Regions from separate parts of the Halomonas sp. 18071143 genome, predicted to be linked through region 2. Evidence: predicted binding sites of a transcription regulator. Region 2 holds the regulator's gene; each other region holds the start of a gene.
What was found. Region 2 encodes sigma-54, which starts transcription at its own class of promoters, with help from an activator protein. Its sites were predicted from a motif close to TGGCACNNNNNTTGCTNT; they were not measured.

Region 1: a site for sigma-54 is predicted at 2,999-3,016, ahead of KVY02_RS05600 (HAD-IIB family hydrolase). Genes of this name have one in related genera too.
Region 3: a site for sigma-54 is predicted at 4,755-4,772, ahead of KVY02_RS15910 (NCS1 family nucleobase:cation symporter-1). Genes of this name have one in related genera too.
Region 4: a site for sigma-54 is predicted at 1,131-1,148, ahead of KVY02_RS17195 (amino acid ABC transporter substrate-binding protein). Genes of this name have one in related genera too.

The regions. Positions count from the first base shown of each region.
Region 1 covers NZ_CP078120.1:1,183,330-1,188,972, reverse strand. Annotated here, with positions in the region: partial or broken gene KVY02_RS05610 (methyl-accepting chemotaxis protein) at 1-591, shown strand, start outside; gene KVY02_RS05605 (glycosyl transferase) at 766-1,986, opposite strand; gene KVY02_RS05600 (HAD-IIB family hydrolase) at 2,005-2,910, opposite strand; gene KVY02_RS05595 (OmpA family protein) at 3,368-4,399, opposite strand; gene KVY02_RS05590 (hypothetical protein) at 4,514-5,251, shown strand; gene KVY02_RS05585 (FlgO family outer membrane protein) at 5,308-5,643, shown strand, end outside.
Region 2 covers NZ_CP078120.1:1,434,586-1,440,228, forward strand. Annotated here, with positions in the region: gene ptsN (PTS IIA-like nitrogen regulatory protein PtsN) at 1-275, opposite strand, end outside; gene hpf (ribosome hibernation-promoting factor, HPF/YfiA family) at 280-588, opposite strand; gene KVY02_RS06620 (RNA polymerase factor sigma-54) at 686-2,101, opposite strand; gene lptB (LPS export ABC transporter ATP-binding protein) at 2,207-2,953, opposite strand; gene lptA (lipopolysaccharide transport periplasmic protein LptA) at 2,977-3,483, opposite strand; gene lptC (LPS export ABC transporter periplasmic protein LptC) at 3,480-4,064, opposite strand; gene KVY02_RS06640 (KdsC family phosphatase) at 4,065-4,607, opposite strand; gene KVY02_RS06645 (KpsF/GutQ family sugar-phosphate isomerase) at 4,642-5,628, opposite strand.
Region 3 covers NZ_CP078120.1:3,377,476-3,383,118, forward strand. Annotated here, with positions in the region: gene KVY02_RS15900 (putative bifunctional diguanylate cyclase/phosphodiesterase) at 1-1,667, opposite strand, end outside; gene KVY02_RS15905 (LysR family transcriptional regulator) at 2,078-2,983, shown strand; gene KVY02_RS15910 (NCS1 family nucleobase:cation symporter-1) at 3,181-4,698, opposite strand; gene KVY02_RS15915 (nitrilase-related carbon-nitrogen hydrolase) at 5,281-5,643, shown strand, end outside.
Region 4 covers NZ_CP078120.1:3,669,442-3,675,084, forward strand. Annotated here, with positions in the region: gene KVY02_RS17190 (amino acid ABC transporter substrate-binding protein) at 1-978, shown strand, start outside; gene KVY02_RS17195 (amino acid ABC transporter substrate-binding protein) at 1,205-2,230, shown strand; gene KVY02_RS17200 (amino acid ABC transporter permease) at 2,329-3,519, shown strand; gene KVY02_RS17205 (amino acid ABC transporter permease) at 3,541-4,641, shown strand; gene KVY02_RS17210 (amino acid ABC transporter ATP-binding protein) at 4,728-5,456, shown strand; gene KVY02_RS17215 (RidA family protein) at 5,553-5,643, shown strand, end outside.

The DNA.
Region 1 (5,643 bases), 250 kb from region 2:
TCCGTCATCGACACCATGGCCACCATCAATGAAAGCGCCACTCGCATGAGCAGCATCGTCGAGACGATCAATGCGATTGCCTTCCAGACCAATATCCTGGCGCTGAATGCCTCCGTAGAAGCCGCCCGCGCCGGGGAACAGGGTCGCGGTTTTGCCGTGGTGGCCAATGAGGTGCGCCAACTGGCCAGCCGCTCCGCTTCTGCCGCTCAGGAGATCAAGGGGCTGATCGAAAATGCCGATGCCCAGGTGGTGGAAGGCAGCCGCCGAGTGCGCAGTACTGGCGAAGTGATCAATGGCATGGTGGGCGATATTCAGCAGCTCAGCACGCTGGTTCAGGAGATCTCTGCGGCCACCATCGAACAGAGCAGCGGCATCGAGCAGGTCAACCAGGCCGTGACACAGATGGATCAAATGACCCAGCAAAATGCCGGACTGGTGCAGCAGAGCAACCATGCTACCCAGCAATTGGCACATTTGAGCACCCAGCTGCGCCAAATGGTCAGCAACTTCAAGCTCAACGCCCAGCGGCGTCAGGCCACTGAGCTGTCGCTCACGCCGCCACGCCAATCTACCCACCACGACGACTTCTAGAAACGTCCCCTGGCAGCGCTATCCAGTAACGCTATCCAGCAGCGCTGTTAACCCCGATGTAACCCCGATGTTTAACCACAGTGATAGCGAACGCCTTTGACAGCGCACACCCTTGCAGGGTGTGCGCCAAGGCCAGCGGCCCTTGTCAGCAAAGGGCCGCCATGGCGACACCGGCTACACCTTGCCCTGGTTATCCAGCGCAACGGCTTCGTGCATGCGGGTCAGCAGGTCGGGTACAGCAGCCTGCACTCGGTTCCAGCTGGGAATGAATGGGCGCTCACGCGGGTTGTCGAGAAACAGGTTACCGGCTTCCAGCAGGTTGCTGGCAAACAGCTCTACTGCCTGCTCTTCGCAGTGACGGTCGAGGCTCAAACCGTTCATGGTAGCGTCGTGGTCGTAGGCCTCGATCAAGTCCAGCGCCAGCCGATAATAGGTTGCTTTCAGTGTACGGAAATCCTCGCTGCTGAAGCTCACCCCGTGGGTCGCCAGCTTGCGATAAAGGGCCTTGGCAATATCCAGGCTCATGCGGTTCAAGCCACCGCTGGCATCCTCTTCGCTCACTGGCTGGTGTTTGTGGTCATAGGCATCGGCAATATCTACCTGGCACAGCTGGCGATGCGAGTAGTTGCGCTGTAGCTCCGAGAGTACGCCAATTTCCAGCCCCCAATCGGCAGGAATGCGAATGCCCTCCAGCACGTCGCTGCGCATGGCAAACTCCCCCGACAGTGGGTAGCGGAAACTGTCCAGGTAATCCAGATACGGTAGCGGGCCGCACACGGTCTTCAGCGCTCGCAGCAGCGGCGTTACCATCAAGCGAGACACCCGGCCATTCAGCTTGCCTTCGGCGATGCGCGGGTAGTACCCCTTGCAGAAGCTGTAGTTGAAGCGTGGGTGCGCCACCGGGTACATCAAGCGCGCCAGCAGGCTACGGTCATAGGTAAGAATGTCGCAGTCGTGCAGCCCAACCACGGTCGAGCGCCCGGAGGCCAGCACATAGCCCGCGCAATACCACACATTGCGCCCCTTGCCAGGTTCCAACGCTCCCAGCCCGTGGTGTTCGAGCTCGGCATCCAGCTCACGCAGCCGGGGTCCATCGTTCCATAGAATGCGGGTGTGCTGCGGCAAGCGTGAGAAAAACTCGCGGGCATAAAGAAATTGTTCGCGATCGGCCCGGTCCAGTCCAATCACGATTTCGTTGAGATACGGCACTTTGGCCAGCTCGTCCACAATGGCCGAGAGTGCAGGCCCTTCCAGCTCGGAAAACAGCGACGGTAGAATCAGCCCCATGGGGCGGCGCTTGGCAAATTGGCACAGCTCCCGCTCGAGCTCTTCCACGGGGCGACGGGTCAGGTTATGAAAATCGGTGATGACGCCATTCTGATGAAAATCACTCATGGGCACTTCCTCGTTGGGTTAAGCCGTGGCCGCTTGCTGGTGGGAGTCCGCCGCTAATCGGCGGTCGTCTCGCCCCCACCAGTGAGCCACCCCCTCGGCCCATCCGGCTGGCCCGGTTGCCTGGGTGCGATACAACGCCCGGTTGTGCGGTGCCACTATCAGGTCATGGCAGCCCTTGATCACCACGGCCTGGTCCACGGCTTCCAGCATGGTAACGTCGTTGGGGCCATCGCCGAGCCCCAGCGCCAGCGGCTGGCGCCCGCGCAGCGCCGCAAAGCGCTGGATCAACCAGGTCACCGCACTCCCCTTGCCTGATGCCTGCGCCATGACGTGCCAAAAACGCCCGCCCTGGGTCATGGTCAAACCATCGCCCTCCAGCGCCTCGCGCAGGGTCTCCAGGGCACGCTCGTCGTCTTCCCAGATCAGCGGCTCGCTGCCCTCACGCCGTTTGGCCGCCTTGGCCCGAGGCTCGTCCAGGCCGGTTCTGGCGATGACTTCCGCCACCTGCATCTCTCCCATGGGCGTAAACCGCAGGTTGAGGCGCTGCTTCCAGATGGCCAACCGCGCACGGATAAAGCGGATATCGACCCCCGTGTGCTTGATGACCACGCCGTCTGGCCCACTACCCGGCCGATCAAGGCTGGCATGGCACCAGCCTGGCGGCAGGCCAATCACGGCACCGTTTTCGGCAATGAAGGGCGTCGCCGTCAGCCCCAGGGCTTCACGCAGTGGCAGTAGTTCTGCCCGGGTTTTGCTGGTCACGGGAATCACCGGGACACCCAGCTGCTTGAGACGAGCAAGCCAGGGAGCGGCAGGCGAAAAGTCATAGCTATGGTGGTCCAGCAAGGAACCGTCGAGATCCGTGACCACCAAACGCGGCTGTAACGCGGGATCAAGTAGTTCAGGACTCGTGAACTCGGTCATGGCAGCACCTTCTGCAAACTGAAATCAGGTCACCCAAAAGCCCAACGTAGCCATCTTTTGAGATCAATACCCAAGGTAGACAACCACCAAAGCAAAATGCACGCCAAGATGCTTTAATTAAATAAAATCAAAAGATTAAAACACGATCGAAGCGATGCCAGAGCAAGCACCAAAATAGGGCAACCCATGATGCACCAAAATAGAGCGCCAAAAAGAGGCACGGAAGACGGAGAAATAGCGCGGGATTATGAAGCTCCCACTAACAGCAGGGCTTTTGAACAGTGGGAGGAGCATTCATTGGCTTATAGCCAGAGCAGCCACCCAGGCTATCCTGTGGGAGGCCAATTTATTGGGCGACTGCTTGAGTAGCCACCCATATCAAGCTGAGTGCAGGAATCATCGCGGGCTGAAGCCTCCTCCTACAACAGTGAGCCGCCCCAAGCCAGTGTGTGAGTACCTACTCCACGTGAATCACTACTTCGACACGGCGATTGCGGGCGCGCCCTTCGGCGCTGCTGTTATCCTCCAGCGGGCGGGTATCGGCAAACCCGACGGCGCGCAGCCGCTCAGGCTCGACCCCAGCGGCCTCTAGTGCTTCAACGATGGCAATGGCCCGTGCGCTGGAGAGCGCCCAGTTGGACGAGAACTCAGGGGTATTGATCGGTTGACTGTCCGAGTGCCCTTCGACCCATACTTCGCCGTCATAGCGCTGGATGGTTTCCAGCAGGCTGCCTACCAGCGATGTGCCGCCTTCCGACAACCCCGCCGCGGCAGAGGGAAACAGCAGCTGATCCTGCACCCGCAGACTGATGCCTTCCGCTACCCTGGAGACCTCGACGCCTTCCAGGTTCGGCAAATAAAGCGATGTTTCGACACGTTCGGGCAGCTGCTCATCCAGCGCCAAAGCGCTGCTAATGGCCTCATCGTCGATCTGTTGCACGTTGACAGGCGGCCGGTCGGTCAGCAGTACCATGTAACTGGCCAACGGCTGGCCCAGGCGCTGCGTCTCATCGACGAGCAGCGGCGTAGGCAAGGCGGGCAAGTAGCGCTCCAGCAGCGGCGCGACGGGCGATGTGTCGCTTTCGGCGGGTGCCAATGCCAGCAAGGGTGGCGCCCCCATAGGCTCGGGAACGCGCATGATCGGAGCAGGTAATCCTGCGACCCCCAGAGCCGCACTGATGGCCATCGGGCTAAGCGTGCCGGGCTCATTCAGGTAAGCGATGTTGCGCTTTTGGCGTCGCTCATCCAACAATGCGGGCAGCGGCACTTCAAGAGCAGGCACACTGCTTTCGCTGACGTCGGTGTCATCTGCTTCAGGGCTCCAACTGGTGCCGGTCACCCCGGCCGCCGCAATGATGATCACGAACAGCGCCACCAGCAGCGTCATGATGTCGATATAACTAATCATCCAGCCATTATTGCTATCGTCTTCCGGGTATGATGACAACAACGAATCGTGACGGGGGCCGCTACGGTGGTCCTCAAGCATGGGGGTTACTCATTCAAGTTTTAAACCTCGTGGCCGATCTACTATGAGCATGGCAAACTAGTCTATCAAAAAGCCCTGTCAAAAAGCCGTTTACTAGCGATAAGGAACTACCCGGTGCGCATTCGTCCTTTGCTGTCTTTCACTCGCCGCTATCTTGCCCCACTCGGGCTTGGCGCGGTTAGCTTGATGCTAAGCGGCTGTTTTTACGCCAACACATCCCAGGCGCCGATTGCCACCACCTACCCTTACAGTGAGCAGCAGCGCATGCAGGCTGCACATCACTGGAACGTACTGGCCCATCACGAAGCCAACCACATTTTGCAGCGTGAACGCGTACGGTTTCGCGACTTGTACATTACACCCGCCGATGATCAAAGCTTGCATGGCTACAGCGGCGGCGAATTTGGCAGAGGTTTTCGTACCCTGCTAACCAGCGAACTCGTCACGCGTGGGGCATCGGTCATGACCGAACCCACCGCCGACACGGCGGAGGTACACGTGGGTGTTGAGATCGTCACTCACCGTGACCGAGGCTTCATTCGCCCCCCTGTCGGTGCCTTTACCGCCCTCACGGCGGGTATTGCCGTTGCCACTATCCCCTATAACCAGTGGAGCGAACCCGCTCTGGGACTCATTCCCGGCGGCATCCTGGCCGACATCACCAGCGGCAGCTGGACTCATACCGGCAATGAAGAAGTCATCATTACCACCCAAATCGTCGATGGCGAGCGCATTTTATACTCCTCCTCCAACATCTATTACATCAACGCCGGTGACCGTCGCCAATACGCCCCCCACAGAGTCCCACAAGCCCCCTCGACGCCCACCGTTTCCATCACCGACACGTGGTAATGTATATGTTTCCCAATGCCTTGAGAGCACAGCGACTGCCTCGCTGCCTGATCACGATGACCACCCTTCTTGCCTCACTGTTGATGGCAGGCTGCTCAACGTTTGGCAACACTGCATCGTCAGTAGAACCAAAGCCCGACCTTTCCAGCCTGGCGCATCAAGCCGCGCAGCAAATGGTTGCCAGCAATCCAGATTTAACACGCTATAGCCCCATGATTGCCGCGACTTTTGTCAGCATCGACAACTTGAGCCAGTCCTCCACGTTTGGGCGTATCAGTTCCGAAATCATGGCGTCTGCGTTAGCCCAGCAAGGCATGCAGGTCCGTGAAGTCAAAATGCGTGATAGCATGTTCATCGAAGAAAATGTAGGGGAACTGATTCTATCCCGTCAG
Region 2 (5,643 bases):
ATGGCATCGAAGTCGACGGGCTCGGCTAGCTTGAGAAAGCCAGCAATGGGCGTGCTGCAGTGAGGACTGCGTGCATGGGGGATGGCTACGCCATTGCCGATACCAGTGCTGCCCAGCCGTTCACGGCCAATCAGGCGACTGAAGACTTCCTGACTGTCCAGGCTGGGCGTGTTCTGAGCGATAAAGGTGCTGAAAAACTCCAGCACCCTTTTTTTGCTGCCCCCGGGCACGTCGTACAGCACGCGCTCCGGGGGGAGTATGGTTTCCAACGTCATCGGTTTAACGCACGCCAGCGCCTTGGGCGCGGGCTTGTGCTTTTTCCTTGTGTTTTACCAGCTGACGGTCGATTTTGTCCGCCAGGGCGTCAATGGCCGCGTACATGTCATTATCCTGCGCTTCCGCATGCAGGTCTGCTCCTGCGGCATGCAGCGTGCAAGCCGCTTGCTGGCGCTCCTTTTCGACAGATAAGGTGACCTGGACGGTCGTGATGTTGTCGTAGTGACGCTCAACGCGTTCCAGCTTTTCGTTTACGTAGTCACGCAAGGCGTCAGTCAGTTCAACGTGATGACCAGTGATGTTTACTTGCATTGACGTGCTCCTTATCCATCGGACTGTACTTCGATTGTAACCCTTTTTGGGCCATTGCAAAGCCCTCGCCGCGAGTTTGTTGGGCAAGAGCGTTTAACTAGCGCAAACGGCGTCGCTCGCTCGACGAAGGTATACCCATCGACTCTCGGTACTTGGCGACGGTGCGGCGTGCCACGGTAATGCCACCCTCTTCCAGCAGGGTGACCAGGCGACTGTCGGAGAGTGGCTTGCCTGGCGGCTCGTCCTGAATCAGTTTCTTGATGCGTGCTCGAATGGCCGTGCTGGAGTGGCTGTCGCCGCCCTCCTGGCCGCTGACCTGGCTGGAGAAGAAGTACTTGAGCTCGAAGACCCCGCGCGGGGTATGAATGTATTTCTGGGTGGTGACCCGGGAGATGGTCGATTCATGCATCTCTACCGCTTCGGCGATATCGGCCAGAATCAGCGGTTTCATGGCCTCTTCACCCTGCTCGAGGAAGCCTATCTGGCGGGCAATGATCTCGCGCCCCACGCGCAGCAGCGTGTCGTTGCGGCTCGACAGGCTCTTGATCAGCCAGCGAGCCTCCTGGAGGTGCTCTTTCAAAAACTGGTTGTCCTGGCTCTTGTCGGCGCGCTTGATCAGGCTGGCGTAGTCGGGCTGGATACGTAGCCGAGGCAGCGCTTCCGGGTTGAGTTCCAGATGCCAGCCCTCGTGATCGTGACGTACCACCAGGTCCGGCGTCACATAGCTGTCGTCGGTGACGCCGTAGGCGCTTCCGGGGCGAGGGTCAAGGCTGCGGATTAAACGAATGACATCGTCCAGCTGCTCGTCATCGAGGCTCAGGCGTCGTTTCAGCAGGCGCATGTCGTCCTTGCCCAGCGCTTCGAGAAACTGGCGTACCAGACGCTTGGCGGGCATCAACAGCGGAGTGTCTTCGGGTAGCGCGGCCAGCTGCAGCATCAGGCACTCGCGCAGGTCACGGGCGAACACGCCAGTAGGCTCGAACTGCTGCAGGCGCAGCAAGGTGTTTTCGACCTCGCGTTGGCTCAGGCCATCGTGGCCCTGCGCCTTGAGCCCCTCGCGGATGTCGTTGAGCGGCTGGGTCAGATAGCCGTTGGCATCCAGCGCATCGATGAGGCTCTCGGCAATGGCTTGCTCACGCGCAGAGAAGTCGGTCATGGCCAGTTGCCAGAGCAAGTGCCCGTGAAGGCTCTGCCCGGCCGCCTGGCGCTCGAAGTCCGGGCCTTCGCTACTGCCGCCCGCGCTGCCCATGTCCTGGTAGGTGTCGGACCAGTCGCTGTCCACGGAGAGCTCGTTGGGAATGCTGTCTGCCCACTCGGCTTCCTGAGGCTCGCTGACCGCCTGTTCGCCAAACTCATCCTCCTGTTCGAGCATGGGGTTGGCATCCAGCGCCTGCTGAATTTCTTGACGAAGGTCCAGCGTCGATAGCTGAAGCAGCGCAATGGCCTGCTGCAGCTGAGGTGTCATGGTCAGCTGTGTGCCGATGCGCAGTTGAAGAGAAGCTTTCATGACCATCTGAGAACCACTCGTTAATCAGAAAGCTCCACCCTAGAGCGACTCTCCGTTTGGTGCAAGTGCAATAAGCATGCCACTAAATAAAATGTCTTCGTGGGCCATTATTTAAAGGCGGAAGTCGGCGCCCAGGTAGACGTCGCGCACCTTCTGGTTATTGAGAATTTCCTGGGGGTTTCCACTGGCTATGATGTGTCCGTCGCCAACAATATAGGCAATATCGCAGATATCCAGGGTTTCACGCACGTTGTGGTCGGTAATCAGCACGCCAATATGGCGCTTCTTGAGCGCGCGTATGATCGACTTGATATCGCCCACGGAAATGGGGTCGACGCCAGCAAAAGGTTCGTCCAGTAGAATGAAGGCGGGCTCGGTGGCCAGCGAGCGGGCAATTTCCACCCGTCGCCGCTCGCCGCCCGACAGGCTCATGCCCAGGTTGTCGCGAATATGGGTGATGTGGAAGTCTTCCAGCAGGGATTCGAGCTTCGCTTCTCGGCTATTGCGGTCCAGCTCCCGGCGCGTTTCCAGAATGGCCATGATGTTGTCGGCCACCGACAGCTTGCGAAAGATCGATGCTTCCTGGGGCAGGTAGCCGATACCCGCCAGCGCGCGTTCATGCATGGGCGCCCGGGTCAGGTCGAGATCGTCGATGCCCACCTTGCCAGCATCGGATTTCACCAGGCCGACGATCATGTAGAACGAGGTGGTCTTGCCCGCGCCGTTAGGGCCCAGCAGGCCCACCACGCTGCCCTGGGCAATTTCCAGATTGATATCCTTGACCACGCGGCGGCGTTTGTAGCTCTTGGCCAGATGCTGTGCATGGAGTGTCTTGACCGCTGCGGTGTCGGGGGTCATCGCTGTCACGGGGCGTCCTCTCGCTATTGTTCGGGCTGCAGGGTCATGCGGATGCGCTGTGGCGAACTGCCGCTGACATCAGAGCGCGCTTGCACCACCCCGCGGTCGATGAAGTATTCGAGCCGTCCCCCCTGGAAACGATCCCCTTGCTGGGTCAGTTCGGCTTGGTCGATGAGCTCGACGCGGCGTTCGGACACGTGGTAGACGATGCGGCGCGCCCAGCCTTCCATGGGCGTCGTCTGGTCTTCCAGTTGATTGCGCAGGTAGGCACGCTCGCCCGTGGCGACGGCCCGGGAGAGTTCGCCGGCCTGGTTGCGGTGAATTTCGACACGCTCTCCCCGCAGCTGCATTTCACCCTGACGAATATCGACATTGCCAGAGTAAACCGCCGTGCCCGCGCGCTGGTCCAAGTCCAGGCGGTCGGCCTCTACTTCGATAGGGGCTTGTTGTTGAGCAGTAGCAGGCAGCGCGCCTACGACTACCATGGGAACGGCAAGGGCGAGCAGTGCCGTACGAAGCAGGGCGTTCATGGCGACTCCTGAGAAGAGTGGGGGGCGGGCGGATGCACGCCGCGCACGTTATTGATCAAGCTGACACGACTATCGTCCAGCCAGACATCCATACGGGATGCCTCGATACGTTGGGGCGGCTGCTGCAGCACTACGGGGGTATCGCTCCAGGCATGACGTGCCAGGCCATCATAATGCAGCAGGTCGGTATCCAGCTGCCAGCCTTCGTCTGGTGCCAATAGCCGTGCCGATCCGGCCAGCGTCAGCGCCTGGGTGTCCGTGTTCAGGGTACCGGTATCGGCAACCGCCAACCACTCACGCTGTTCACTATCGAACAGCGTGGCGCGCGGTGACGTGACGTTGGTCATCGCCGCTTGCGGGGTATGTACCAGTCGCGGCGCGACCAGCGACTGTTGCAGAGTGCCATCTTCACCAAACAGAGTGATCTCGGCATTCTCCAGCACGTGTCCGGGCTCCTGAGCCTGAGCCTCAGGATCTACCTCGCGCTGCTGGGGCGCGCGGGGGTCCAGCCAAACCAGCAGTCCCCCCAGGGTGATGACCAGCCCCGTCAGCCAGACGCGCTTTTTCACCCTGATGCCCATTCAGGTGGAGCCGTGTAGGTAAGTGTCGAGCACGGCGTCCCAGTGCCCCTGGCTGGTCAGCAGCGTGTCGCAAATTTCGCGAACGGCGCCATGTCCGCCCAGACGGTCGGTAATCCAGTCGGCGTGGGTATGCATGTAGTCCGGTGCGTTGGGGACGGTGATGCCGATGCCCGAGCGTTTGATCGGCGCCAGGTCCGGGAGGTCATCGCCGCAGAAGGCGACCTGCTCCAGGGTGATGCCGAGCCGCTGGCAGAGCCCACGCAGGGTGGCGAGCTTATCTTCACAGCCTTGATGAACATGGCTGATGCCCAGCGCTGCGGCGCGCTGGCTCACCATGGGCGAGTCACGGCCGGTAATCAGCGCGACATGGATGCCGGCGCGCTTGAGCAGCTTCAAGCCGTGGCCATCCTGGGTATGAAAGGCCTTGATTTCGACGCCGTCGGCCTGGAAGTAAAGGCGACCATCGGTCAGCACGCCGTCCACGTCCAGGGCCAGCAGTTTTACACGGCGTATACGATCTAAAAGCGCGTCAGGTAGGGCCATAGAGCCTCCGTATCATTCATCATGGGATCATGGGTTAGATAACGCCGCTTGCCAGCAGGTCATGCATATGTAGCGCGCCAATCGGGCGCTGCTGTTCATCGACCACGGCCAGCGCCGTGATACGACTATCTTCCATTATACGCACGGCTTCGGCCGCCAGGACGTCGGGGCCGATGCGTTTGCCGGGCCGCGTCATGACGTCGTCTACCTTGACGTTGCGCAGGTCGTGAAACTGGTCCAGCGTGCGGCGCAGGTCGCCGTCGGTATAGACCCCGGCAAGCCGACCCTCATTGTCGATGACACAGGTAAAGCCGAGCCCCTGGCGGGTAATTTCCAGCAGGGCATCGCGCAGCGGGCTGCCCAGCGCCACCCGAGGCAGCCGCGCGCCGTCGTGCATCAGGTCGCGTACCCTTAGCAGCAGGCGTTTGCCCAGGCTGCCGCCGGGGTGTGACAGGGCGAAGTCTTCGGCTGTGAAGCCACGTGCTTCCAGCAGTGCGACCGCCAGCGCGTCACCCAGCGCAAGCGCTGCCGTCGTCGAGCTGGTGGGGGCCAGATCCAGAGGGCAGGCTTCTCGCTCGACGCCGCTGTCCAGGTGGGCCTCGGCATGGCGTGCCAGGGTGGAGTCCGGGCGCCCCGTCATGCTGATCAAGGGGGTTCCCAGGCGCTTGAGCAGCGGCAGCAGGGCGGTGACTTCGCCGGTTTCACCCGAGTTCGACAGGGCCAGCACCACATCGCCCCGGGTAATCATGCCGAGGTCGCCGTGGCTGGCTTCGCCGGGGTGAACGAAGAACGCGGGCGTGCCGGTACTGGCCAGGGTGGCTGCCAGCTTGCCGGCGATATGGCCGGATTTGCCCATGCCGGTCACCACCACGCGACCCTTGCAAGCCAGGATAAGCTGGCAGGCGCGGTCGAAGCTCTCGTCCAGCTTGGCTTGCAAACCACCAATGGCCGCTTGCTCTATCTGCAGTGTCCGCAGCGCGCTTTCACGCAGTAAGCTGGGTGGGGTGGGAGATTGGGGCATGATCGGTCTCGTTCT
Region 3 (5,643 bases), 1.9 Mb from region 2:
GACTGGTCGATCTTCAACTGATCCAACGGGAGCTGTGCCAGATACGCCAGCGACGAGTAGCCGGTGCCGAAGTCGTCCAGCGAGAAGCGAACACCGCGCGCCTTCAGGCTTAGCATCTTGTCACGGGCATCGTCTCGGGCGTCGACGAACAGCGTTTCGGTGACTTCCAGCTTCAACCGCTCGAGCGGGGCTCGGGTGCGCTGGAACACCTGCTCCACTCGATGTAGAAAATCGCTCTCGCGGAACTGCAGAGGGCTGATGTTGACTGAAATGGTCAGCTGCTCGAACCCCGGCTGGCGCTGCCACGAAGCCAACTGATGGCAGGCTGCCTCCAGCACCCACTCGCCTACGTCGTTGATCAAGCCAGTGCTTTCCAGTAGCGGAATGAACTCACCGGGCGACACCAGCCCGCGCTCAGGATGGTGCCAGCGCAACAGCGCTTCGACGCCCACGATGCGCCCCTGTTCATCCACCTGGGGCTGATAGTGCAGCAGCCACTGCTGGTGATCCAGCGCCAGACGCAGGTCAGACTCCAGCTTGACCCGTGCCAGCAGCGCGGCCTGCATGGAGGGGTCGAAAAAACGTAGGCCGCGCCGGCCACTGGCCTTGGCCTGGGAAAGCGCCATGTCCGCCTGCTGCAGATAATCATCGGCACTGCGTTGGCTGTCGGCCATGACGGTGATGCCCACGCTGGCCGTGACCGACGCCTGCTCATCCCCCACCTGGATCGGGGTATCCAGCGCTGCCATCAGCTTGCTGGCGATATGCTCGGCCAGCGCCTGCGTTTTACGCGAGCTGCCATCCACTCCCTCGACCAACACGGCAAATTCGTCGCCGCCCAGTCGCGCCAGAGTGTCCGTATCGCGCAGCATCTGGCCAAAACGGCGTGCCACGTTCTGCAACAGCCGATCACCGATATGATGCCCCAGCGTATCGTTGACATGATTGAAGCTATCCAGGTCCAGCAGAATCAGCGCTCCGCAGCGCTGGTGGCGGTTCAGCTCCTTGAGGGCCACGCCGATTCGGTCGATGAACAGGCGACGGTTGGCAAAGCCGGTCAGCGGATCGTAGAACGCCAGCTGATGAATTTCCTGCTCGGCCGCCTTGCGCTCGCTGATGTCACTCATGGTAGCCACATAGTGGGTCAAGCTGCCGTTGCGGTCGTGCACGGCACTGATGGTCAGCCACTCGGGAAACAGCTCGCCGTTCTTGCGCTGGTTCCAGATTTCTCCCTCCCAGCTTCCCGTGGAGAGTACGCTGCGCCACAAACACCGGTAGAAGGCGGCATTGTGGTGCCCAGAGCTGAACATGCGTGGGTTCCTGCCCACGACCTCTGCATCACTGTAGCCGGTGATGCGCTTGAAAGTGTCGTTCACTTTCAGGATCGTGCCCCGTGCATCGGTCACCATGATGCCCAAATGTGCCTGAAATGCAGCGGCAGCAATTTGCAGCTCCACCTCGGCGCGTTTTGCGTCAGTTACCTCACGGGTCACGGAAAGCACTCCTTCCAATTCGTCCGGTTGTTGGGTGCTGCTCACCAGAGGACTCAACGCCCCCTCGGCAGGGCCTGGCCGCCGCACATGGTGCAGATAGAAGCGCTGATCCAGGGCCGACCAATAAAGCGGCGTGACCACTTCGTCATACGCTGACTGGCTGAAACCTCGCAACGTGCCGTCTGGCTCAGATCCCTGCCCGCATGACGGTTGTCGCCGCTGCTTACCCAAGCGCGCCCGTCTGCATTCAACACGCCAAGCTCATCGATCAACGGCAGCTGGCACGGGCAGTAGCGCGGGCTTCAGCCGCCTGTAACTCCTGCTCATACTGCTCCTTCAACAGCCAGCCAAACAGTGCCAGGAGAGCCCATCACTCGGCGTGAGCGACATCATGCATACCTTAGTCAGGCATCCCGTGGGCGCACCTGATAGAGTGAAAAAAGACAGAGGAAGATACACCAGCCCGAGACATGGGGGGGATTGTTAAAGTGTGACGCGATGTTTTTTTGATGTATATCAATTTTTAGCACAATAGAGCATCAAAAACGGCATATCGGTATAGCAGGCAAGGCAACGAGGCAAGCATGGCATCTCTGGGTCAAATGAGTGATTACGACATACGCCTGGTGCGTATTTTCAAGACCGTGGTGGAGTGCGGTGGCTTCACCGCTGCAGAAACGACGCTGGGCATCAGCCGCTCGGCCATCAGCCAACACATGAGCGACCTGGAGAGCCGCCTGGGGTTTTCGCTTTGCCAGCGAGGTCGCGGTGGGTTCAGCCTGACCGAAGAAGGCAAGGAAATTTACCAGGCCGGCCTGACCCTGCTGACCGCCCTCGAAACCTTCAAAAGCGATGTCAATGCACTGCATCACACCATCAAGGGCGAGCTGAATATCGGCATCACCGATAACCTGGTGACGCTACCCGCCATGAACGTTACCCACGCCCTGGCGGCGCTGACGGCGCCCAACCATGCGGTGACCGTGAATATTCATATGGAACCCTCTGACGCGGTGATCCGGGGCGTCATGGATGGGCACCTGCACGTCGGGGTGGTGCCTGCCGTGAACCTGCCCACCAGCCTGGAGACGCGCTGGCTTTACGACGAGCCGTCCTACCTGTACTGCTCGGCCGAGCACCCCTTGTTTCCACAGACCGATGAGAGGCTCGAAGCAGGCGACATTGCCCAGTACCCCGCCATACAGCCCCGCTACCCGCTACCGGAAAAAGCCCGCCAGGCCCACGAAGCACTCAACCGGCGAGCCTCTGCGTCAGACCGGGAAGGCGCTGCCTTCCTGATCCTGACCGGGCGCTTCATTGGCTTTCTACCCGAACACGTGGCCGCCCAGTGGGTCAGCGCAGGCAAGATGCGTGCCCTGCTGCCCCAGCACTACGCCTATCGCATCCCGTTCGTGCTGATTACCCGCCACGACCGCCGCCCCAACCGCGTGGTGGATGCCTTCCTGGGGCTGGTGAAGGAAGCCAACTAGGCTTTGTACGAAAAGTCGGCGAGCGATGGCCAGACAAGGCAAAAATCGGCGAAAAGACGGAGTTTACAAGGTGTAAATGAGTACTTTGAGCCGATTTTTAACGCCGTATGGGCGAGCATAGGCAATTTTCGTACAAAGCCCAGCGGCGCAGCCCGCCAGGCTCTGCCCGACAGCTAGCTGCGCCATGCGCTACCGCATCAAGGCTGGCGAGCCGCCTCGCTGGCCATCAGCGGCACAGGGCCTGCCTGGGGAGACGACGCCAGCGTACGGCTGGCGACGTAGTACACCAGCGCCCCCAACGCCGAGCCCGTGAACCAGCCGTAGTCATAGAACCAGTTCATGGTACCGGTCAGCAGCGACAGCAGGGTCAGGCTCACCGGAATGCCGAAGGCAATGAATCCGGCGATATTGACCGCGGGGTAAGCCTGGTGGTCCATGTACAGGCTAGGCACATCCAGGCGCTGGCGTTTGATCAGGAAATAATCCACCGCCATGATGCCTGCAATCGGGCCCAGCAGGCTGGAGTAGCCCAGCAGCCAGTTGGAGTACATCTGCTCCAGTGAAACGCCCTGGCTCACCACCCCCGCCTTTTGCAGCAGGTCGTAGCCCATCAGCAGCACCCCCACGGCGCCGGTCATCAGCACGCCACGGGTTTGATTGATCAGCTTGGGGGCAATGTTCTGAAAGTCATTGGTGGGTGAGACGATATTGGAAGCGGTGTTGGTCGAGATGGTCGCCACGATGATCAGCAGCATGGCCATGATGACCCAGAAAGGGCTGTCGATATAGCCGATCAGGCGCACCGGGTCGGCCACGGTTTGGCCTACCAGAGTTTCCGAGGCGGCGGTCAATACCACGCCCAAGGCAGCAAAGAAGAACATGGTCAACGGCAAGCCCAGGATCTGCCCGACGATCTGGTCCTTCTGGCTCTTGGCGAAGCGGCTGAAATCAGGAATGTTCAGTGACAGCGTCGCCCAGAAGCCCACCATGGCCGTCAGGCCAGCAAAAAAATAGCCATATACCGAAGCCCCTTCCGGGCGCGACGGCGGCTGGGCCAGCAGTTCGGTCATCGACATGTGCGGCCACGCCCACATCATCAGTCCGATCCCCACGGCTAACAGCAGCGGTGCCGCCAGGGTTTCCAGCCACTTGATCGACTCGGCCCCGCGAATTACCACGTACAGGTTCATGGCGCCAAACACGAAGAAGCCAATTACTTCGCCGACGCCACCCAGCGCCGCCCAGGCGGGAAACAGCGCCGACAGCAGCAGGTGAATGGCCAGCCCGCCAAACATGGTTTGAATGCCAAACCAGCCGCAGCCTACCAGCGCCCTGACCAGGCAGGGCACGTTGGAACCCAAGATGCCAAACGAAGAGCGCAGCACCACCGGAAAGGGAATGCCGAATTTAGTGCCGGGAAAAGCGTTCAGCGTTAGCGGAATCAGCACGATCACATTGGCCAGCAGAATGGCCAGTAGCGCCTCGCCAACGCTCAGCCCAAAGTAGGCCGTGAGCACGCCGCCCAGGGTGTAGGTAGGCACGCAGATCGACATACCGACCCACAGCGCCGCAATGTTCCATTTACTCCAGGTACGCTCTTTTGCTTCGGTAGGCGCAATATCTTCATTGAAGCGAGCGCTTTCACGCACATCATCTTCCACTGCCAGTTCGACCAACCCCTGCTGATCGATCATTCGAGATTTAGCTGCCGTCATTGTTGTCTCCTCAGCCTCGCCATTGCCTTTTTATCTTCAAAGGTTCAGCAAGTTGTGCAGCAATAAACGTGCCTAAACGCACGCCCACGGCACTAACCCATTGAACACAAAGCTGACTTGATAGACATATATAATAGCGACGCCTTTCGTATCGTTGTTGTTATACGCGCGGGGATTAAAACCTCATAAAAAGGGTAGCGGCATCCCTATAAAACGCACCATCAAGATGCAAAAGAAATCAAAATCAACCAATAAAAAAACAACAAGATACTGATAAATATGAATAAAATATAAAAACCATAATAGTGCAACGCTTCACCATATTGACAAAAAAGCCAGGTTAAAAAATTAAAAAACTGCAAAAACAAACACTTAAAACCTCACATACTTTTCTATAAAAACTGCTTGCAAACAGCCTTCATCCAGCGCTATGTTCAAAAAGCTGTCCAATATGACAGCTTTGTAAACAATAATAATTCCCGACCGTGAGTCGCGTTCATGACACGCCCAGCACCGAGCGATACACGACTGACTTCCCATCCATTCGGAGGTCGGCGCGTTATGACAAAAAAGGGGTAGTCCATGCAGAAAATGAAGATTGGCCTGATCCAGATGGCCCTGAATACCAGCACCGATCAGGAACCCGGCGTCATTCGTGACGCGATGAACGAAGCGCACCTGCCCATGATTCAGCAAGCCGCCGAGCAAGGCGTGCAGGTGCTGTGCTTTCAGGAAGTGTTCAATCAGCCCTATTTTTGCCCCAGCCAGGACAGCAAGTGGTACGCCGCCGCCGAGCGAGTGCCGGAAGGTCCCACCTGCCAGATGATGCAAAAGCTCGCGGCCGAGCACCGCATGGTGATCATCGTCCCTATCTATGAAGAGACCGAGACCGGCGTTTACTACAACACCGCCGCCGTGTTCGATGCCGACGGCAGCTACCTGGGC
Region 4 (5,643 bases), 1.6 Mb from region 2:
AGCCTGTTGGCACCGGCCATCGCCATGGCCAGCACGCTGGACACCGTCCAGAATCGCGATAGCCTGCGTTGCGGCGTGAATGCCGCCCAGCCCGGTTTCTCGTCACTGGATGACGACGACCAGTACCGGGGCCTGGATACCGACATCTGCCGCGCCATTGCCGCCGCCGCGCTAGGCGATGCCAACAAGGTGGAGTTCGTGCCGCTGGACTCCGTGGAGCGATTCACGGCCCTTCAGTCCGGTGAAGTGGACGTGCTGTCGCGCACCACCACCTGGACCTCCAGCCGCGATACCACGCTGGGCATGCACTTTACCGGCGTCAGCTATTACGATGGCCAGGCCTTCATGGTGGCCAGCGACCTGAACGTACAGAGTGCCAAGGAGCTGGACGGCGCCGCGGTATGCACCCAATCGGGCACCACCAGCGAACTGAACCTGTCCGATTACTTCAGGGTTCACGGCATGACCTATGATGCCGTGGTCTTCGACTCTCCCGAGCAGTCGATTGCCGGGTTCGAAGCAGGCCGCTGCGACGTGCTGAGCTCCGATGCCTCGCAGCTCTATGCTCAGCGGATGCAGCTGGCCGACCCCGACATGGCCGTGGTGCTGCCCGAGATCATCTCCAAGGAGCCGCTGGGCCCGGCCGTGCGCCAGGGCGACGACCAGTGGTTCAATATCGTCAAGTGGACGCTGTTTGCCATGCTCAATGCCGAAGAGCTGGAAGTCACCCAGGCGAACGTGGACGAGCAGCTCGACAGCGACAACCCTGACGTACAGCGCCTGCTGGGCCAGGATGGCGATTTCGGCAGCCCCATGGGCATCAGCGCCGACTGGGCCTACCAGATCGTCAAGCAGGTAGGTAATTATGCCGACGTCTATGACCGCAATGTCGGCTCAGGGTCGGACTTCAACATTGCCAGAGGCCTCAACGGGCTATGGAAAGACGGTGGCATTCAGTACGCGCCGCCTATTCGCTGATCGGCGAACATCAGTAGTTTTCTCCCCGCGCCAGCGGCTACGCACCAAAAAAGAGCATCGCGTAGCCGCTGGCACTCTTTTTTGCACCAATACTTTCGATAAATTCGCTGATTTTACGTTGAAAACCGCTGAATTTGCCGACATATCTTTTTTGGCACCTTCCTTGCTAGCTTTTAGGCATGCATCGACATGCATAACATCATTAAATCGAGGAAGGGGAACACACATGGTTAACAAGAAACACCTGGTACTGCTTGCCTCTGCGGGTGCAATTACGCTGGCCGGTATCGCTACCGCGCAGGCGAACACATTAGAAGAAACTCGCTCTCGCGGTGCCGTACAGTGTGGCGTTAGTGATGGCTTGCCAGGTTTTTCCGCGCCGGACGATAGCGGCGAATGGCAAGGTCTTGATGTTGACGTATGTCGTGCCGTCGCTGCCGCCGTACTGGGCGATGCCGACGCCGTTAACTATATCTCCCTGAACGCCGTCGAGCGCTTTACCGCACTGCAGTCTGGCGAAGTCGATGTTCTGTCACGTAACACCACCTGGACCACCACCCGTGATACCACGCTGGGTCTCAACTTCACCGGCGTCAACTTCTACGACGGCCAGGGCTTCATGGTCTCCACCGACCTGGGCATCTCCAACGCCTCCGAGCTGGATGGCGCCGCCATCTGTATCCAGTCCGGTACCACCACCGAGCTGAACCTGGCGGACTACTTCCGCGCTAACGGCATGGAATTCGACCCCATCGTTTTCGATACGTCCGAGCAAACCGTCGGTGGTTTCCAGGCAGGCCGTTGTGACGTTCTGACCTCTGACACCTCTCAGCTGGCCGCACTGCGTATTCAGCTGGACGACCCGTCTGCTGCCATGATCCTGCCCGACGTCATCTCCAAGGAGCCGCTGGGCCCCGTGGTACGTCAGGGTGACGACCTGTGGTTCAACATCGTCAAGTGGTCGCTGTTCGCCATGCTCAACGGTGAAGAGTACGGTGTGACCAGCGAAAACGCCGAAGAAATGCGCGATTCCGATAACCCGGACGTGGCTCGCCTGCTGGGTCAGGACGGCAACTACGGTGAAGGCATGGGGCTGGATGCCGAGTGGGCCTACAACATCCTGAGCCAGGTAGGTAACTACGCAGAAAGCTTCGAACGTAACGTCGGCATGGATTCACCGCTGGAAATCGAACGGGGCGTCAACGCTCTGTGGAACCAGGGTGGCTTCCAGTACGCACCGCCGATTCGCTAAGCGTCTCGCTTGACCCCGGCCCGCCGTCCCTTGCCAGCATCACTCAAGGGGATCGGCGGGCCATTTGATTGACCTTCCGTGTAGCGGAGACGCCATCCATGTCCGTAAGACCTAACGCTCGCCCCGTTGGCCACAAGCCTCCGTTCTGGCGAGACCGCGCAAAGCGTGCGCTGATCTTTCAGTTTCTACTCATTACAGCCGTTATTACGTTTCTGTTCTATATCGTCGGTAATGTTCAAGACAACCTGTCCTCTCGCGGGATCACTACCGGGTTCGGTTTTCTTAACAACACCGCAGGCTTCGGGATCGTTCAAAGTCTGATCGACTACTCCTCCCAAAGCACCTATGGCCGCACCTTCTTCGTGGGCCTGCTGAATACTCTGCTGGTGGGCGCATTGGGGGTCATTGCCGCCACCATCATCGGTTTCATCGTCGGGATTGCCCGCTTGTCGCCCAACTGGCTGATCGCACGACTGGCCACGGCGTATATCGAAACCTTCCGTAACATCCCGCTGCTGCTGCAGATTTTCTTCTGGTACTTTGCCGTATTGCGTACGTTGCCCAGCGCCCGTGATAGCCTGGCGTTCGGTGAGGTCATCTTTCTCAACGTGCGCGGCCTGTATCTTCCCGAACCGTTATTCGAGTCCGGGTTCGGGCTGATTCCGGTCACCTTCATTGCAGCGATCATCGCCAGCATTGCACTGGTGATCTGGAACAAGCGCCGTCAGGAGGCCACGGGGCAGCGCCTGCCAGCCTACTGGATCTCCTTCGCGATGATATTCGGCCTGCCCCTGCTGGTGATGTTTGCCACCGGCGTGCCGATCACCTGGGATGTCCCCGAGCTGCGCGGTTTCAACTTCCGCGGTGGTATCACTGTCATTCCCGAGTTCCTGGCACTGTGGTTCGCGCTCTCGATTTATACGGCGGCGTTCATTGCTGAAATCGTGCGCTCCGGTATTCAGGCCATTCCCCATGGCCAAACCGAGGCCGCACAAGCGCTGAGCCTGCCGCGTAACCTGGTGCTGCGTCTGGTGGTCATTCCGCAGGCACTGCGAGTCATCATTCCCCCGCTCACCAGCCAGTACCTCAACCTGATCAAGAACTCGTCGCTGGCCACCGCCATTGGCTATCCGGACCTCGTTTCGGTCTTTGCGGGCACCACGCTGAACCAGACAGGCCAAGCCATCGAGGTCATTGCCATGACCATGGCGGTTTATCTGACCATCAGTATGCTGGTCTCCATGTTCATGAACTGGTTCAACTCCCGTGTGGCGCTGGTTGAACGCTAGGCCGTTGGCGAGGACATTCCCATGATTCACAACCGAACGATGATCGAGCCAAGGCCGGCGCCCAGCAGTTCCGTGGGCCCTGTGGCATGGCTACGCAGCAACCTGTTCAACGGCCCGATCAACACGATCTTTACGCTGATCGGCCTGTATATTCTCTACCTGCTCGTGGTTCCCACGGTGCAATGGGCGTTCATCAACGCCGACTGGGTAGGCACCTCCCGCGAAGACTGCTCCCGGGAAGGCGCCTGTTGGGTGTTCATCAACGCACGCTTCACCCAGTTCATCTACGGCTTGTACCCGCGCTCGGAAATCTGGCGTGCCAATATCGTCTTTGCCGGGTTCTTCACCCTGATTGCCTGGCTGGCGATTCCACGCCTGCCCTTCAAGCGCTGGGTGGCCGTGTTTGCGCTGGTCGGCTTCCCCGTGATCGCCTACGTGCTGCTGCACGGCGGCTATTTCGACCTGCCGCGTGTGCCGACCCATCGCTGGGGCGGCCTGATGCTGACCCTGCTGCTGGCTACCGTGGGCATGGTAGGTGCGCTGCCGATCGGTATCGTGCTGGCCCTGGGGCGGCGTTCGAACATGCCCATCGTCAAGAGCTTCTGCGTCATCTTTATCGAGTTCTGGCGTGGCGTGCCGCTGATCACGGTGCTGTTCATGGCCTCGGTGATGCTGCCGCTGTTCATGCCTACCGGGGTCAGCGTGGACCGTCTGGTACGCGCCCTGATCGGCCTGACGCTGTTCCAGAGCGCCTACATGGCCGAAGTCATTCGCGGTGGTTTGCAAGCCATTCCCAAAGGCCAGGAAGAAGCCGCCGCCGCCCTCGGCATGACCTACTGGAAGCGCATGGGGCTGATCGTACTGCCCCAGGCTCTGAAAATGATGATTCCTGGTATCGTGAACACGTTCATTTCGTTGTTCAAAGACACGACCCTGGTCATGATCATCGGGCTATTCGATCTGCTGGGGATCGTGCAAGCGGCACTGGCCGACTCGCGCTGGCTGGGCTTCTCGCTGGAAGGCTATGTCTTTGCGGCCTTCATGTTCTGGATCTTCTGTTTCAGCATGTCGCGCTACAGCCAGTATCTGGAACGCAGGCTACACACCGGTCACAGGCGTTAACGCCGCTTTTATCAACGATTTTTTAGCAGGATAGTGACATGACACAAGCAGCTTCCCATAACCCTGGCACCGGTACTTCGGATCTGATGGTCGAAATGCGCGGCGTCAACAAGTGGTACGGCGATTTTCACGTGCTGCGCGACATCTATCTGGAAGTGAAGCGCGGCGAAAGGATCGTCATTTGCGGGCCGTCCGGCTCGGGCAAGTCCACCATGATTCGCTGCATCAACCACTTGGAAGAGCATCAAAAGGGCGAGATCGTGGTCGGCGGCGTGCCGCTGACCCAGGACGTGAAGCGTATCGAGCAGATTCGTCGCAGCGTTGGCATGGTGTTCCAGCACTTCAACCTGTTCCCTCACCTCACCGTGCTGGAGAACTGCTGTATCGCCCCTATGTGGGTACAGAAAAAGCCGCGCAAAGAGGCTGAAGAGCAGGCCATGCGCTACCTGCAGCGGGTACGCATCGCCGAACAGGCCAAGAAATATCCCGGCCAGCTGTCCGGTGGTCAGCAGCAGCGGGTCGCCATTGCCCGCTCGCTGTGCATGCACCCGGACGTCATGCTGTTCGATGAGCCGACCTCGGCCCTAGACCCGGAAATGATCAAGGAAGTACTGGACGTCATGATCGAACTGGCCGAAGAGGGCATGACCATGCTCTGCGTGACCCATGAAATGGGCTTCGCCAAGACCGTGGCCGACCGCGTGATCTTCATGGACCAGGGGCAGATCATCGAAGAAAACGCTCCAGAGCCGTTCTTCAACAACCCGCAGTCCGAGCGCACCCAGCTCTTCCTGAGCCAGATTCTGGGGCATTGATTCGACTGCCAGCGCGTCATAATGCGTAACGTGGGCCTCAGCTGAGGCCCATTTTCATGGCCCTTCTGAATACCCCCATCACACCAGAGAGTCATCATGGAAAAACTGTTCATCGACCGCGCCCCACAGCCCATTGCGCCGTTCTCTCACGCCTGCCGCGTGGGCGACCTGGTGTTCATCACCGGCC